DNA from 2 places in the Micromonospora sp. NPDC093243 genome. Region 2 is predicted to be linked to the other one. Evidence: riboswitches for the same ligand, from Rfam matches in the RefSeq annotation. Region 2 holds a riboswitch; the other holds the start of a gene.
What was found. Region 2 has a riboswitch for S-adenosylmethionine ahead of ACIP9D_RS25510 (aminotransferase class V-fold PLP-dependent enzyme). Riboswitches for the same ligand answer to the same signal wherever they lie in the genome.
Positions count from the first base shown of each region.

Region 1: another riboswitch for S-adenosylmethionine. It lies ahead of ACIP9D_RS02715 (ABC transporter substrate-binding protein); the one in region 2 lies ahead of ACIP9D_RS25510 (aminotransferase class V-fold PLP-dependent enzyme).

Region 1 is NZ_JBIVNT010000001.1:584,033-591,356, reverse strand. Features, by position in the region: gene ACIP9D_RS02735 (dihydrodipicolinate synthase family protein) at 42-1,205, shown strand; gene ACIP9D_RS02730 (sugar phosphate isomerase/epimerase family protein) at 1,325-2,164, shown strand; gene ACIP9D_RS02725 (amino acid ABC transporter ATP-binding protein) at 2,178-2,930, opposite strand; gene ACIP9D_RS02720 (amino acid ABC transporter permease) at 2,927-3,706, opposite strand; gene ACIP9D_RS02715 (ABC transporter substrate-binding protein) at 3,746-4,618, opposite strand; SAM riboswitch class IV at 4,883-4,995, opposite strand; gene ACIP9D_RS02710 (S8 family peptidase) at 5,364-6,581, opposite strand; gene shbA (RNA polymerase sigma factor ShbA) at 6,861-7,324, shown strand, end outside.
Region 2 is NZ_JBIVNT010000008.1:14,231-21,554, reverse strand. Features, by position in the region: gene ACIP9D_RS25530 (FAD-linked oxidase C-terminal domain-containing protein) at 1-615, opposite strand, end outside; gene ACIP9D_RS25525 (DUF4031 domain-containing protein) at 687-1,082, shown strand; gene ACIP9D_RS25520 (metal-dependent phosphohydrolase) at 964-1,608, opposite strand; gene ACIP9D_RS25515 (aromatic acid exporter family protein) at 1,689-2,957, shown strand; gene ACIP9D_RS25510 (aminotransferase class V-fold PLP-dependent enzyme) at 2,982-4,247, opposite strand; SAM riboswitch class IV at 4,293-4,414, opposite strand; gene ACIP9D_RS25505 (PrsW family intramembrane metalloprotease) at 4,438-5,913, shown strand; gene ACIP9D_RS25500 (hypothetical protein) at 6,061-6,228, opposite strand; gene ACIP9D_RS25495 (GroES family chaperonin) at 6,349-6,645, opposite strand; gene ACIP9D_RS25490 (AI-2E family transporter) at 6,794-7,324, shown strand, end outside.

The sequences.
Region 1 (7,324 bases), on a different contig from region 2:
CCCGGGCCGCACGCCGGCACCGACCGACGCGGGGTGCCGGCGTGAGCGCGACCGTGCGGCTGCCCCGCGCCGACGGGTCGTGGGAGCAGCGGCGCCTCGCCGAGCCGGCCCGCTGGCAGCGGCCGGCCGGGCCGCTCACCGCCCGGATCGCGTTCGCCGCCGCGCACGTCGTGGCCGACCCGCTGGGCGACAACGTGCCCGGCGCGCCGGCGGTGGTGGACTGGGAGTCCACCCTGGCGTTCCGCCGGCACCTCTGGTCGTACGGGCTCGGGGTGGCCGAGGCGATGGACACCGCCCAGCGCGGCATGGGGTTGGACTGGGCCGCCACCCGTCAGCTCATCGACCGCAGCGCCGCCGCCGCCCGCGAGGTGGGCGGCCGGATCGCCGCCGGCGCCGGCACCGACCACGCGCCGGCCGACCTCACCTCCCTGGACGACGTCACCGCCGCCTACGAGGAGCAGATTGAGATCGTCGAGGCCAGTGGCGCGCAGGTCATCCTGATGGCCAGCCGGCAACTGGCCCGGCTGGCCCGTGGCCCGGAGGACTACGCCAAGGTGTACGAGCGACTCCTCGGCCAGGTCTCCCGCCCGGTGATCCTGCACTGGCTGGGGCCGATGTTCGACCCGGCGCTGCACGGCTACTGGGGCTCGGCGGAGGTCCCGGCGGCCACCGCCGCGTTCCTCGACCTGATCGGGCGGCACGGGGGCAAGGTCGACGGGGTGAAGGTGTCGCTGCTCGACGCGGAGCACGAGCGGATGCTGCGGTCCGCCCTGCCGGCCGGGGTGCGCCTCTACACCGGCGACGACTTCAACTACCCGGAGCTGATCCGGGGCGACGGGACGCACCACAGCGACGCCCTGCTCGGCGTCTTCGCCGCGATCGCGCCGGCCGCGTCGGCCGCCCTGCAGGCCCTCGACCGGGGCGACCTGGCGAGCTACGACGCGACCTTCGCACCGACGCTGCCGCTGGCCCGGCACGTGTTCGCCGCCCCGACCTGGTACTACAAGACCGGCGTCGCCTTCCTGGCCTGGCTCTGCGGCCACCAGCCCGGCTTCACCATGGTCGGTGGGCTGCAGAGCGCCCGGGGCGTCGTCCACCTCGCCGAGCTGGCCCGGCTCGCCGACGACGCCCGGCTGCTGCCCGACCCCGACCTGGCCGCCGCCCGGCTGCGGGCCTTCCTCGACGTCGCCGGGGTGCCTCGATGACCGCCACGGGTGGTCCGGCACCGGCCACCGCGGACAGCACCGTCGACGGTCCCGCGCCGGCAGCCACGGACACCACCGTCGACGTGCCCTCCGGTCGGGCGGCCGTCGAGCCGACCCCGGTGCCGGGCGACCCGCGGCTGGCCCGGCTCTCGCTCAATCAGAAGACCACCGACCGGTGGTCGGTCGCCGAGGCGGTCGCCGGCTGCGTACGGGCCGGCCTGCCCGCGATCGGGTTGTGGCGCGAACCCGTCCAGGCGATCGGCGTTCCCGCCGCGGCCCGCCTGGTCGCCGACGCCGGCCTACGGGTCTCCTCGCTGTGCCGGGGCGGGTTCCTCACCGCCGCCGACCCGGCGGCCCGACGCCGCGCGCTCGACGACAACCGGCGCGCCATCGACGAGGCCGCCGAGCTGGGCGCGGAGTGTCTGGTCATGGTGGTCGGTGGCCTGCCGGACTCGTCCCGCGACCTGGCCGGCGCCCGGGAGCGGGCCGCCGACGGGATCGCCGAGCTGGCCCCGTACGCGGCGCGGCGCGGGGTGCGGCTCGGGCTGGAGCCCATGCACCCGATCTTCTGCGCCGACCGCGGGGTGCTCTCCACCCTCGGCCAGGCGCTCGACCTCGCCGAGCGGTTCCCCGCCGACCAGGTCGGCGTCGTGGTCGACACCTTCCACGTCTGGTGGGACCCGGACGTGCTGGGCCAGATCCGGCGGGCCCGGGGCCGGATCGTCAGCTTCCAGGTCTGCGACTGGATCACCCCGCTGCCGCCGGACGCCCTGCTCTCCCGGGGCATGATGGGCGACGGGCACATCGACTTCCCGCTGCTGCGCCGGGCCGTCGAGCAGGCCGGCTACCAGGGGGACGTCGAGGTGGAGATCTTCAACGCCGAGGTGTGGGCGGCCGACCCCGAGGCCGTCGTCGCCACCCTGGCCCGCCGCTACGTCGCGCACGTGCTGGCCGACTGACCAGCGCCGGGGCTCAGAGCACCTGGTCGAGGAAGCGGCGCAGCCGCGGGTGCTCGGCCCCCTCGAAGATCGCGGCCGGCGGCCCGGCCTCCAGCACCACCCCACGGTCCATGAAGGCCACCGTGTCGGCGACCTCGCGGGCGAAGCCCATCTCGTGGGTGACCACCACCATGGTCATGCCGCCGGCGGCCAGGTCCGCCATCACCCCGAGCACCCCCTTCACCAGCTCGGGGTCGAGCGCGCTGGTCGCCTCGTCGAAGAGCATCACCTGCGGCTGCAACGCCAGCGCCCGGGCGATCGCCACCCGCTGCTGCTGGCCGCCGGAGAGGTGCGCCGGCCGGGCGTCCGCCTTGCCGGCCAGCCCGACGAGGTCCAGCTGGGCCCGGGCCACCGCCACCGCCTCCTCTTCGCCCAGCCGCTTGATCCGCCGCAGCGCCAGGGTGACGTTGCGCAGCACGCTCATGTGCGGGAAGAGGTTGAACTGTTGGAAGACCATGCCGACCCGCTGCCGCAGCGCGTCCGGGTCGTCGGACAGCACACTGCGTCCGTCCAGCAGCACGTCGCCACGGTCCGGCTCGATCAGCCGGTTGATGGTCCGCAGCAGGGTGGACTTGCCCGACCCGGACGGGCCGATCACGCAGGCGGTCGTGCCGCGCGGCACGTCCAGGTCGACGCCGCGGAGCACCTGGTTCGCCCCGAAGGCGAGATGCACGTCGCGGACACCCAGGCTGACCGAGGTGCTGGTGGTCGTGGTGTCGGTGCTCATCGCTGGCTCCCTCCCGCCGCGCCGGGCAGTGTCAGGTCCACGTCGGAGGTGTCGTCGCTCGGCGGGGCGCCCGGGCGGCCGTGTCGCAGCCGCCGGTCGATCGCGTTGACCACGTGCGTCAGCGGCACGGTCAGCGCCAGGTAGAAGAGCCCCGCCAGCAGCAGCGCGGACTCGTTGCCGGTGGTGGCGGCGTAGTCCTGGCCGATCCGGAACAGCTCCCGCTCGCTGGCCACCAGGCCGAGGAAGTAGACCAGGCTGGAGTCCTTGATCAGCGCGATGAGCTGGTTGACCCAGGCCGGCAGGACCCGTCGTACGCCCTGGGGGATGATCACCATCCGCATCGACTCGCCCCAGGAGAAGCCGAGCGCCCGCGCGCCCTCCAACTGGGCCGCCTCCACCGACTGGATGCCCGATCGGAAGATCTCCCCGATGTAGGCGGCCGCGATCAGGGAGAGCGCCAGGATGCCCAGCGGGTAGGGGTTCGGGCCCCAGACCTGCATGCCGAGCGGCGCCAGCCCGACGCCGATCAGCAGGATCGTCGCGGCGGCCGGCAGGCCCCGGAACACGTCGGTGTAGACCCGCGCCGGCCAGCGCAGCCAGCGGGTGCGGGAGATGCCGGCGATGGCCAGCAGCATGCCCAGCACCGAGCCGAGCAGGGCGGCGGAGACCGCCAGGATCAGCGTGTTGGGCAACCCGACGGTCAGCATCTCGGGCAGCGCCTCGCGCATCGATTCCCAGTCGAAGAAGGTCTCCCACAGGGTGCGCAACGGATCCATAGTCGCCTCTCCTACCGCCCCGCTCGTCGTCTCGTACCGTCAGGACGCGGCCGACGCCGACGCCGACGGCGCCGCCGGAACCGCGACGGTGCCGCTGCCCGGCTTGAAGTCCGCCGGCACCGGCCGGCCCGGGTAGTACTGGGCCTGCAGCCGGCTCCACGTGCCGTCGGCGATCACCTCGTCGAGGGCCTTGTTCAGCGCCTCGCGCAGCTTGTCGTTCCCCTTCGCCACGGCGTACGCGGTCGGCGCCGGGCTGAGCTGCTTCGCGGCCACGGAGATCTTGCCCCCGCTGTCCGCGGCGGACTTCTCACCGATCTCAGCCGGGGCGATCCAGGCGTCGGCGGTGCCGGCCTTGAGCTGGTTGATCGCGCCGTTGTAGTCCGGCACCCGCACCGGGTTGAGCTGCTTGCCGGTGGCGTAGTCGTCCTGCACGGTGCCCTGTACCACCACGACCCGCTTGCCGCTGAGTTGGTCGAAGCTGGTGATCGGGGAACCGGCCGGAACGTCGAGTCCGAAGTAGCCGAAGTCGTAGCCGTTACCGAAGTCGACGGTCTTCTTGCGCGCCTCCGTGATCGTGATCGAGGAGCTGCCGACGTCGAACTTGTGGTTGTTGACCTGGGCGAGCAGCGCGGAGAAGTCGGTACCGACGAACTCCACCTTCAGGTTGATCTTCGCGGCGACCGCGCTGAGCAGGTCGTTGTCGAAACCGGTGAACTTGCCGTCCTTCAGGTACACGTTCGGCGGCGCGTCGGTGAGCGTGCCGGCCCGCAACACGCCGGGTTGGAGCAGCTCGTACGGGTTGTCCGCCGCGCTGGACGAGGCGTCGTCGCCGCAGGCGGTGAGGGCGGCGGCGCCGAGGAGTGCGGCCACGCCGAGGGCGGCCACCCGGGTCAGGGCAGGAAGAGATCGCACAGGTGTCTCCGAATGGTGTCAGCGGCGGGGCACGGGCGTGCGCCGCCGACGGTGCGCCCGATGGGCGTACCGCGGGATCGATCAGGGGAGCGGGGGCGGGCGCGTCAGCGCGAGAGGCGACACGCGGCGCTGCAGACCCACATCATGTCGACGTGGCGGCGCCGGGTCAGGGCCACCGGCGTGGGCGACGAGACCGACGCGGCGACCGGAGGAGTGCTGGTGCGGATCATTCTGGTTCTCCTGGGTCGGGTTGACCTGGGAACCAGGCCACGCTTGCACCGGAGGTTGCTCCGATGCCTGGTCTTCACCCGGGGCACCCCACCGCGGAGGAGGGTTGCCGGCCAGCGAGCCGGGGCTTGACGCTGGCGCTCATGACCTGCGCCGAGGCTAGCAGGGCGGTACGGGGCATCGTCCACCCGTTATGACCACGCTCACCCGGGCCACGCCGGGCACGGAGCAGGCACGCGCCCGAAGCCGGGCGAATCGCCCACCGGGCGTGGGCGGCGGTGACACCATCACCGGATGGTGGACGCACCGCCGAGCCTGCGGCGCGGAGGCAGAGGTCGGGTGCTGAGCGGGACCGCCGAGCGGTGAGCCGAAGTCGGCCGCCGTACCCGGTGCGCAGGCCCGCTGACCGTCAGCGCGAGGGGGCACGCGGAAGCGCCGGCGCCGGTCGGCGCCGGCGCATCGGCCGCCGGGGGTCCGTCCCGGCCCCCCGGGTGCGGGAGCCGGGACGGGTCATCGGTCAGAACGTGGAGACGTTGAGCAGCTTCTCCTGGACGCCGTCCGGGTCGCCGGCCGGCCAGTTGTACGCGGTGGTGCCGGCCCCCTGCAACGCCGACTTCACCGCGCCCGGCGAGGCGCTGGGGTGGGTGGCCTTGTAGAGGGCCGCGCCACCGGCGACGTGCGGGCTGGCCATCGAGGTACCGGAGATGGTGTTGTAGCCGGCGCCCTTCCACGTGGAGTAGATGCAGACACCGGGCGCCATCAGGTCGACGTCCGCGCCGAAGTTGGAGAAGTCGGCGATGGTGTCGTCCACGTCGCTGCGGCAGGTGGCCGCCGCGCCGCCGCCGGGCACGCCGTTGAAGTCGGCCAGGGCGCTGACCGTGATCACCTCGTCGTACGCCGCGGGCACGTGATTGGCCGCGTTGTCGGTCTCGTTGCCGGCCGCCACCACGTAGGTCACACCGGCCGCAACGGAGCGGCAGATCGCCTCGTGCATCGCGTCCCGGTTGGTGCCGCAGGCGCTGTCCGTGCCCGAGCCGCCGAGGCTCATGTTGGCGACCTCGATCTCGCTGGCATGCGCGGTCACGTAGTCGATGCCGCAGATGATCGCGGAGAACGACCCGCTACCCGCGTTGTTCAGTACCCGGACCGGCCAGATCCTCGCGCCCGGGGCCACGCCGACCACACCGGCGCTGTTGTCGAGCGCGCCGATCGTGCCGGCGACGTGCGTGCCGTGGCCGTTGCCGTCGTCGGCGCTGTTGCCGGTGGAGCAGTTCTTGGCGCCGGCCGTGTAGACGTTCAGGTCCGGGTGGTCCAGGTCCACGCCACTGTCGATGACGGCGACGTCCACGTTGACCCGCTCGTCCACGCCATTGATCTTCGCGGTGGGGCTGAGTTCGGCGTCGGCCCGGTTGATGCCGGTGGGCGTGGTCTGGGCGTCAGTGCTGACCACCCCGTCGGGCTGGACGAAGAGCACCCGGGAGTCGCGGGCGATCCGGGCCGCGGCGGTGGGGCTCATCCGGGCCGAGTAGCCACGCAGGGCGTGCTCGTAGACGTACCCGACGCTCGCGCCGCGGGCCCGCGCGTGCTCGGCGGCGACCGACGGCGAGTCGGCGCCGGCGCGGAGGACGACGATGTAGTCGCTGGCCGCCTCGGCGGGGGCGGCGGTGGCGCCGCTCGCCGCAGCGGCGGCGACGACGATGCCGGTGAGCATCGCGACGCCCAGGGATCTGCGCATGGGGTTCCTCTCCACAGCGGTTGGTGGGCGGTTGGCCCAGGGCGAGGTTGGCCGATGGGAGCGGGCTCGGACCAGATGCAACAGCCATCCGTTATGATAAATACATCAATAGGATGGAAAAGCCGCACAACGGCGGACCCGACGTCGCGGACGGCGGGCGTGGAACTCCTGCCCGGTTATCGGCGATCGGGGCGATGGCGTTTCATCGCCGGCCGCTTGGTGGCGCACCCGGGGTTGGTTACCGTCGAGCCAGCCACAGCGAGAGAGGTCCGCGAGCGTATGGAGACACCGGATCGCGACGTCGTCCGGCGCGCCGCGGCCGGTGATCCCGACGCCGTCGCCCGGGTGCTCGCGCTCATCAGGCCGATCGTGGTCCGCTACAGCCTGGCCCGGCTCGGGCAGGTCGGCGCCGGCGGGGCCACCGCCGAGGACGTCGCGCAGGAGGTCTGTCTCGCCGTGCTGCGCGCGTTGCCCCGTTTCCAGGACCAGGGCAGGCCGTTCCTCGCGTTCGTCTACGGCATCGCCGCCCGCAAGGTCGCCGACGTTCTGCGCGCGGCGAGCCGGGATCGCGCGGAGACCGTCGCCGAGGTGCCGGACGCGCCCGACCCCACTCCCGGCCCGGAGCACCGGGCGCTCACCGCCGACCTCGGCGGCTGGCTGGCCGGGCTGCTGGCCCAGCTTCCGGCGACCCACCGGGAGATCCTGGTCCTGCGCCTCGCGGTCGGCATGACGGCGGACGAAGT
Region 2 (7,324 bases):
CCCGAGGGTGCCCTCCGAGCCGACGAAGAGCCGGGTGAGGTCGTAGCCGGCCACCCCCTTGGCGGTCCGCCGGCCGGTGCGCAGCACCTCCCCGGAGGCGAGCACGACCTCCAGGCCGAGCACGTACTCGGTGGTGACGCCGTACTTGACGCAGCACATGCCGCCGGCGTTGGTGGCCACGTTGCCGCCGATGGTGGAGGACTCCCAGGAGCCGGGGTCCGGCGGGTACCAGAGCCCCTGCTTCGCCACCGCCGCGGCCAGCGTCGCGTTCACCACGCCCGGCTGCACCACCGCGATCCGGCTCACCGGGTCGATCTCGCGGATCGCGTCCATCGCGACGGTGCTCAGCACCACGGCGCCGTCCACCGCGTTCGCCGCGCCGGCCAGGCCGGTCCGCGCGCCCTGCGGCACCACCGGTACGCCGTGTCGGGCGGCCGCCCGGACCACGGCCACCACCTCCTCGGTGCTGCGCGGGCGGGTGACCACCAGCGGGGTGCCCGCCGAGCAGAGGTCGGCCTCGTCGCGCTCGTGCATCCGGAGCAGGTCCGGGTCGGTCAGCACGGCGCTCTCGCCGAGGGCGGCGCGCAGGTCGTCGAGGAGTGGGTTTCCGGCCATGCTGGAGAGGCTAGGTCGCCGACCGTCGATCATCAACATGATCGACAAGCGCGGGGGCTAGGTTGGTGGGCATGCTCTACCTGGACCGGCCCGGCTGGCCGTCCCGCGGCCGGCTCTGGTCCCACCTGATCAGCGACGTCTCCTACGCCGAGTTGCACGCCTTCGCCGAGGCGCTCGGCGCTCCCCGGCGCGGCTTCGACCGGGACCACTACGACATTCCGGCCGACCGCTTCGCGATGGCGGTCTGGCTGGGGGCGCGGGTGGTGCCCAGCCGGGAGCTGGTCCGGCTGCTCCGCGCGGCCGGGCTGCGCCGCCCCAAGCACGTCGTCCGCGCCGAGGCCAGCTCGGCTACGCCGGACCGGTCAGCGCGGTCAGCTCCCGGTGCAGGTTCGCCCGAGCCGGCCGCTCCCACCGTCCGGCCAGCGGCGGCAGGCGGAACAGCGCCGGCAGGGCGAGCAGCCCGCTGAGCACCCGGGCGCGGCCGACCCGGAAGTCCGGATCGGGCACGTGGGCGTACTCCCGACGGATCGCGGCGGCATAGCGGTCGTACACCGGCGGGGAGGTGGCCAGCACGGCCAGGTCGGCGTCGCAGAGCAGCGCGCCGTCGGCGTCGTCGGTGGCCACCGCGTGGCCGGCGGTGAGCAGCACCAGCCGGCGGACCTCGGTCACCGCCGCGGCCGGCAGCCCGAGCCCGGCCAGCAACCGGTCGGCCAACTCGGCGCTGTCCCGCTCGTTGGCGTCGCCGGAAGCGCGCGGGTCGTAGATCGCGTCGTGGCACCAGGCCGCCAGCCGGACCAGGTCCGGACGTCCGGCCAGCCCGGCGTACGCGTCGACGACGTCGAGCACGGCCCTCAGGTGGTCGACGGTGTGGTAGTGCCGGTGCGGCTCACGCCACCGGCGCAGCAGCTGCTGCCCGGTGTCGGTCAGCCCGGCGGGGTCGGTTGCTCCGGCGTCCCGCGCCGCCGCCCGCCACCGGTCGAGAAGGTCAGCCACCCGTCGAGTGTGCCGCACCGCGCTCCCGCCGGAGCGCCGAGGATTCACCCGGCCCGGCGCGGGTAGTACCCGCCATGGCCGTGGCCCGGGGGAGCAGACGTCCGTCTTTTCTACGCCGTGCCGGCCTGCGGAACGGTCGGCTGGCCGACATCGACAGCGCCCGCATCGCCGAGGCGATGGACCAGGTGCGGCACCGGAGCAAGGCGACGCTGCACGATCGGCTGCACCGGGTCCGGATGGCCGCGGGGCTGGCGGTGCAGGCCGGGCTGGCGGCCGCGCTGGCCTATCTTGTCTCGCACCGGCTGCTGGGCAACCCACAGCCGGTCTTCGCGCCGATCTCCGCCGTCGGCACCCTGGCCGCCTCGGTCGGCCAGCGCTTCCGGCGGACCGTGGAGCTGATCGTCGGCGTGGCGATCGGGGTGGGCATCGGCGATCTCCTCATCCACCTGCTCGGCACCGGCGCGTGGCAGCTCGGGGCGGTGGTCACGGCGGCCATCCTGCTGACCATCTTCGCCGGGGCGAGCGTCGCGATCGTGATCCAGGCCGCCGCCACCGCCGTGCTGATCGTGACGTTGAGCCCCTCCACCCAGGATCTCGAGATCCCCCGGTTCATCGACGCCTTCGTGGGCGGCGGGATCGCGCTGCTGGTGACGGCGATCCTGCTGCCGCTCAACCCGCTCCGGGTGATCAATCGCGCCGCCCGGCCAGCGCTGGACCTGCTCGCCTCCCAGCTCGACGCGACCGCCGAGGGACTGCGCACCCTGGACCGGGGCAGCGTGCAGCGGGCCCTGGACCGGCTGCGCGACAACAAGGAGGAGCTGGCCAACCTCGCCGAGGCGATCGAGGGGGCGAAGGAGACGGCCACCCTCTCCCCGGCCCGCTGGCACCGACGCGACGAGTTGACCCACTACGCCGAGGCGGCCGACCCGATCGACCGGGCGATGCGCAACAGCGGCACGCTCATCCGGCGCTCGGTCACCCTGCTCGAGGACGAGGAACCGATCCCGGGACCCATGCCGGACGCCATCTCGCACCTGGCCGAGTCGGTCCGCCTGCTCAAGCACGAGTTCGCCGTCGGTGACGAGCCGGAGCAGTCCCGGGAACGGTCGCTGCGCGCGGTCAGCGAGGCCGGCCGGGCGTACGCCGAGGGGGTCGGCTTCTCCGGCAGCGTGGTGATCGCCCAGGTGCGTACCACGGCGAGTGATCTCCTGGTCGCCTCCGGCATCGAGCAGGACGAGGCGAACCGGCTGATCCGGAAGTCCTTCGGCGAGCAGGAGGCACCGCGGGGCGGTGGGCCCGAGCCGGACGAGAGCGGCCCGAAGCAGCCCACCGCGCCCCCGGTCGGCTGACCGGCCCGGGTGCGTCCGGTGCGGTCAACCGAGGGTTGCCAGCGCCGCCAGGAGCCGGTCGACGTCCGCCGTCGTGCTGCCCAGGCCGATACTGGCCCGCAGCGCGGTCGGCGGCAGATCCCGGCGGCCGGTACGGGCCGCCGCCTCGGTCAGCAGCCGCCGGGCCAGCGGGTGGGCGCAGAAGAGCCCGTCGCGCACCCCGATCGCGTGCCCCCGGGCCAGCTCGGCGGCGACCTCGGCGGAATCCCGCGCGGCGACCACGAACGAGACGATGCCGACCCGTGGCGCGTCCGGGCCGAAGGTGCGCAGCTCCACCACGTGCGGCAGCGCGGCGAGCCCGTCCCGCAGCCGGGTCAGCAGCCGCTGCTCCCGGCGGTGCAGCTCGGCCCGGTCGGCGTCGGCGAGGGCGGCGCAGACCGCGGCCAAGGCGACCGCGCCGAGTAGGTTGGGCGTACCCGCTTCGTGCCGCGCCGGCCCGAGCGCCCAGCTCACGTCGTGGGTGGCCGCCCCGACCCGGCTGGTGGCGCCGCCACCGGAGAGGTACGGCGGTGCCGCGTCCAACCAGTCGGCCCGCCCGATCAGCACACCGGCGCCGAACGGGGCGTAGAGCTTGTGGCCGGAGACGGCCAGGTAGTCGACGTCCAACTCGAGCAGGTCGACCGGGGCGTGCGGGGCGAGCTGGGCGGCGTCCAGCGCGATCCGGGCCCCGTGTCGCCGCGCCACCCGGGCCAGCTCGGCGACCGGCCAGCGCTCTCCGGTCACGTTGCTGGCCCCGGTCACCGCGACCAGCACCGGAAGCCCCGGGTTGGCGTCCCGCCGCAGCTCGGCGAGGGCCGCGTCCAGGGCCCGCACCGCCTCGCCGGGGTCGGCCGGCACGGGCAGCCGGACCGAGCCGCGCGGCCAGGGCAGCAGGTTCGCGTGGTGCTCGCCGGCGAAGGTGACCACGGTGGTGCCGGGCGGCAACGCGCGTCCGAGCAGGTTGAGCGCGTCGGTGGTGTTCCGAGTGAAGATCACGTGGTCGTCGCTGCGGGCGCCGAAGAAGTCGCCCACCGTCTGCCGGGACCGCTCGTAGGCGAGCGTGCAGCGACGGGAGAGCGCGCCGGCGCCGCGGTGCACGCTGGCGTACCAGGGAAGCAGCTCGGCCACCGCGTCGGCCGCGACCCGCGCGCACGGCGCGGTGGCCGCGTAGTCGAGGTTGATCTCGCCTGGCACGCCGAGCACGTCGAGCGGCCCGGCTGCGGCGGGAACGGTGGCCGGAGCGGGTAGTGCGGGTACGAGGGTGACGGACATGGCAGAGCCTCCCGGGTCCGGGACCCCGGGTGCACGTCGGGACGGGGTCCGCGCTTGCCCGGCTCACGAATCGGGGCCGGGCCCGGTCATCACCCGGGGCACCCCACCGCGAACTCGACGAGGGTTGCCGGCCAGCAAGCCGGGGCTTGACGCTGGCGCTCGTGACCTGTCGGCAGCATAGCGGCCGCCGATGCGACCGAACCAGCCGGCCGGGGATGGCTACGCTGACCGCATGGCCGACACCCCGCCCGGCGGAGCCCTGCCGTCGCCGACCGCGCCTCCCGCCCCGCCCGCGCCCGGTGCCGCGCCCCGGATGCCGCTGCGCCGGCTGGGCTGGCGACGGTTCCTGGTGCTCGCCGCGGTGGTGCTCTTTATCGCCGCCTGCGCGACCTTCATGGCCTTCACCCTGGGTGAGAGCCTCGGCGCCCAAGCGCTGCTGATCGGCCTGGTGGCCGCCATCCTGCCGGTGCCGGTGCTGGTCGGGTGCTTCCTCTGGCTCGACCGGTACGAACCGGAACCGCTGAAGTACCTGGTCTTCTGCTTCACCTGGGGCGCGTTCGTCTCCACCGCCGCCGCGCTCACCGTGAACGAGTTCGCCGCCCGCCGGTTCGACGACTGGGGGCTGCCGTCCGCCCTCACCAGCGTGCTGGTCGCGCCGTTCGTCGAGGAGTTGACCAAGGCGCTCGGGCCGATCCTGCTGCTGATCTTCCGGCGCCGGGAGTGGTCGGGCATCACCGACGGCCTGGTCTACTGCGGGCTGTCCGCGGTCGGCTTCGCCATGGTGGAGAACATCCTCTACCTCGGCGGCTACGGCTTCCGCACCGGCGTGGAGCAGTTCGGGCCGGCGACCGGCGCCCAGCAGGTCATCGCCATCTTCATCGTCCGGATCCTGCTCTTCGGCTTCGCCCATCCGCTCTTCACCTCGATGACCGGGGTGGGGCTGGGCATCGCCGCGCGTACCGCCGACCGCCGGGTCCGGGTGCTGGCCCCGATCGCCGGCCTGCTGCTGGCCATGATGCTGCACGGCACCTGGAACCTGCTGCCGACGCTGACCCAGGCCACCGGCCAGGCGTTCATCATGCTGTACGGCTTCATCGGGGTGATGGTGCCGATCTTCTTCGGTATGGTCGGGCTGGCGGTTTGGCTGCGCGCCTGGGAGGGGCGGCTCACCGAGCGGACCCTGCCGGACTACGTCCGTGCCGGCTGGCTGAGCCCGCCCGAGGTGGCGGCGCTGAGCAGCCTGGGCCGCCGGCACGCGGCGCGGGCCTGGGCGCGCCGGGTGGCCGGCGACGGCGGGGTGAAGGCGATGCGTGGTTACCAGTTCGCCGCCACCCGGCTGGCGCTGCTGCGCGACGGCTCGCTGCGGGGCCTGGACCGCCGGCCGGTGGACCGGGAGCGGACCGCGCGGGAGGAACGGGAGTTGCTGGACGCGATCACCGCGTACCGGTCGTACTTCGCCGGTCGCGATCCGCAGGCCCCCGCCGGGGTGTGGGACGGGAACCGCTACCACCTGCGGTTCCCGGACGGCTCGCAGCGGGCGGTGGACCCGCCGGAGGAGCCGGTGGTGCCGATCCCGGTGGTGCTCGCCGCGCCGCCGCCGCACCCGGCCGGTTATCCGCCGCCGGGCTGGTACGGCCCGCACCCGGGCTGGCCGGGGCGTTCCTGACCTGGAGGGGCGCTGGTTCCCGGGCGGCGCCGGGGTGCGGAGCCGGCGCCGACCGGGCGGCGTGCCGGTGCTCCGCGCGCGCGGCCGGTTCGGCGCGGCGGCCGGGCGCGGCCGCTCGGCGTCGCGGGATCGGCGCGGGCCGGCCGGTCAGGCCATCAGTCCGGTGAGGAAGTCACCGAGCCCCTGGAACATCGCCATGAGGCCCGCGCCGATCGCCTTGAACGTCGCCGCCGCGCCGTCCGGCCGGAACGCCATGAAGTAGATCAGGAATCCGATGAAGCCCCAGAAAAGCAGCTTCCTAATCCACTCGGGCATCGTCCCTCCCCAGGGCGGTGGTGCGGCTGGCTTCCCGGCCGGGGGCGGTGCAAACGACGCCCGCGACGGCAACGGCGGAATCTTCGCCGCCGGCGAGGCGGGTACGCCTGGGGTGCGGATCTAGAGGTAGAGGCCGGTGGAGTCGTTCTCGACCCGTTCGGCGGCGACGGCGTGCACGTCCCGCTCGCGGAGCAGGACGTAGCCCCGGCCGTGCAGCTCGACCTCCGAGCGGTCGTCCGGGTCGAAGAGCACCCGGTCGCCGGAGACGATGGAGCGGACGTTCGGACCCACCCCGACGGCGGTCGCCCACGCCAACCGCTTACCCACGGCCGCGGTCGCCGGGATCACGATGCCGGCGGTCGAGCGCCGCTCGCCCTCGCTGCCATCCATCCGGACCAGCACCCGGTCGTGCAGCATGCGGATCGGCAGGCCGGAGTCGAGATTGTCGTGGGCGGTCACGCCGCAGACGCTACCGTGTCGCCCGGTCGACGCCCGCCGGTGGTTACCGAGGTGGTGACCGGGGCAATGGATGGCGGAACTGCCCTACTGTGGTGCGGTCCGGCGTATGCTGTCCGACCTGTCGCCGTGGGCGGACCGGTCGTCTTGCCAGGAGGTGCGCTTGAGCCGCTTCGAGCGGATACGCGAGCGGCTCGGCCGCGCGTACCAGTCGGGACGGGACTCCGTACGGTCCGGCCGGGACCGGACCGAAGACCCGCCGGAGGTGGCCGGAGTGGCCTCCCCGACCTCGCCGGGGCCGGTGGCGCCGCCGACGGCGACGGTGGTCGGCGCCCCCGCCCCCGCCCCCGCGGCGATGCACACCTCCACCGCCAGCCGGGACGACGCCGACGTGCCGCACGCGCTGCGGATCGGCGCCGCCTGGTCCTGGCGGTTGATCGTGGTCGGCGCGGTGGCCTGGGCGCTGCTGATGATCGTCAGCACCATCAAGATCGTGATCATCCCGCTGGCCATCGCGCTGCTGCTCTCGGCGCTGCTGGCGCCGGCGGTCGGCTGGCTGCTGCGGGCCCGCTTCCCCCGTTCGTTGGCGACCGCGGTGGTGCTGGTCGGCGGCCTGGCCGCGGTGATCGGCACGCTGACC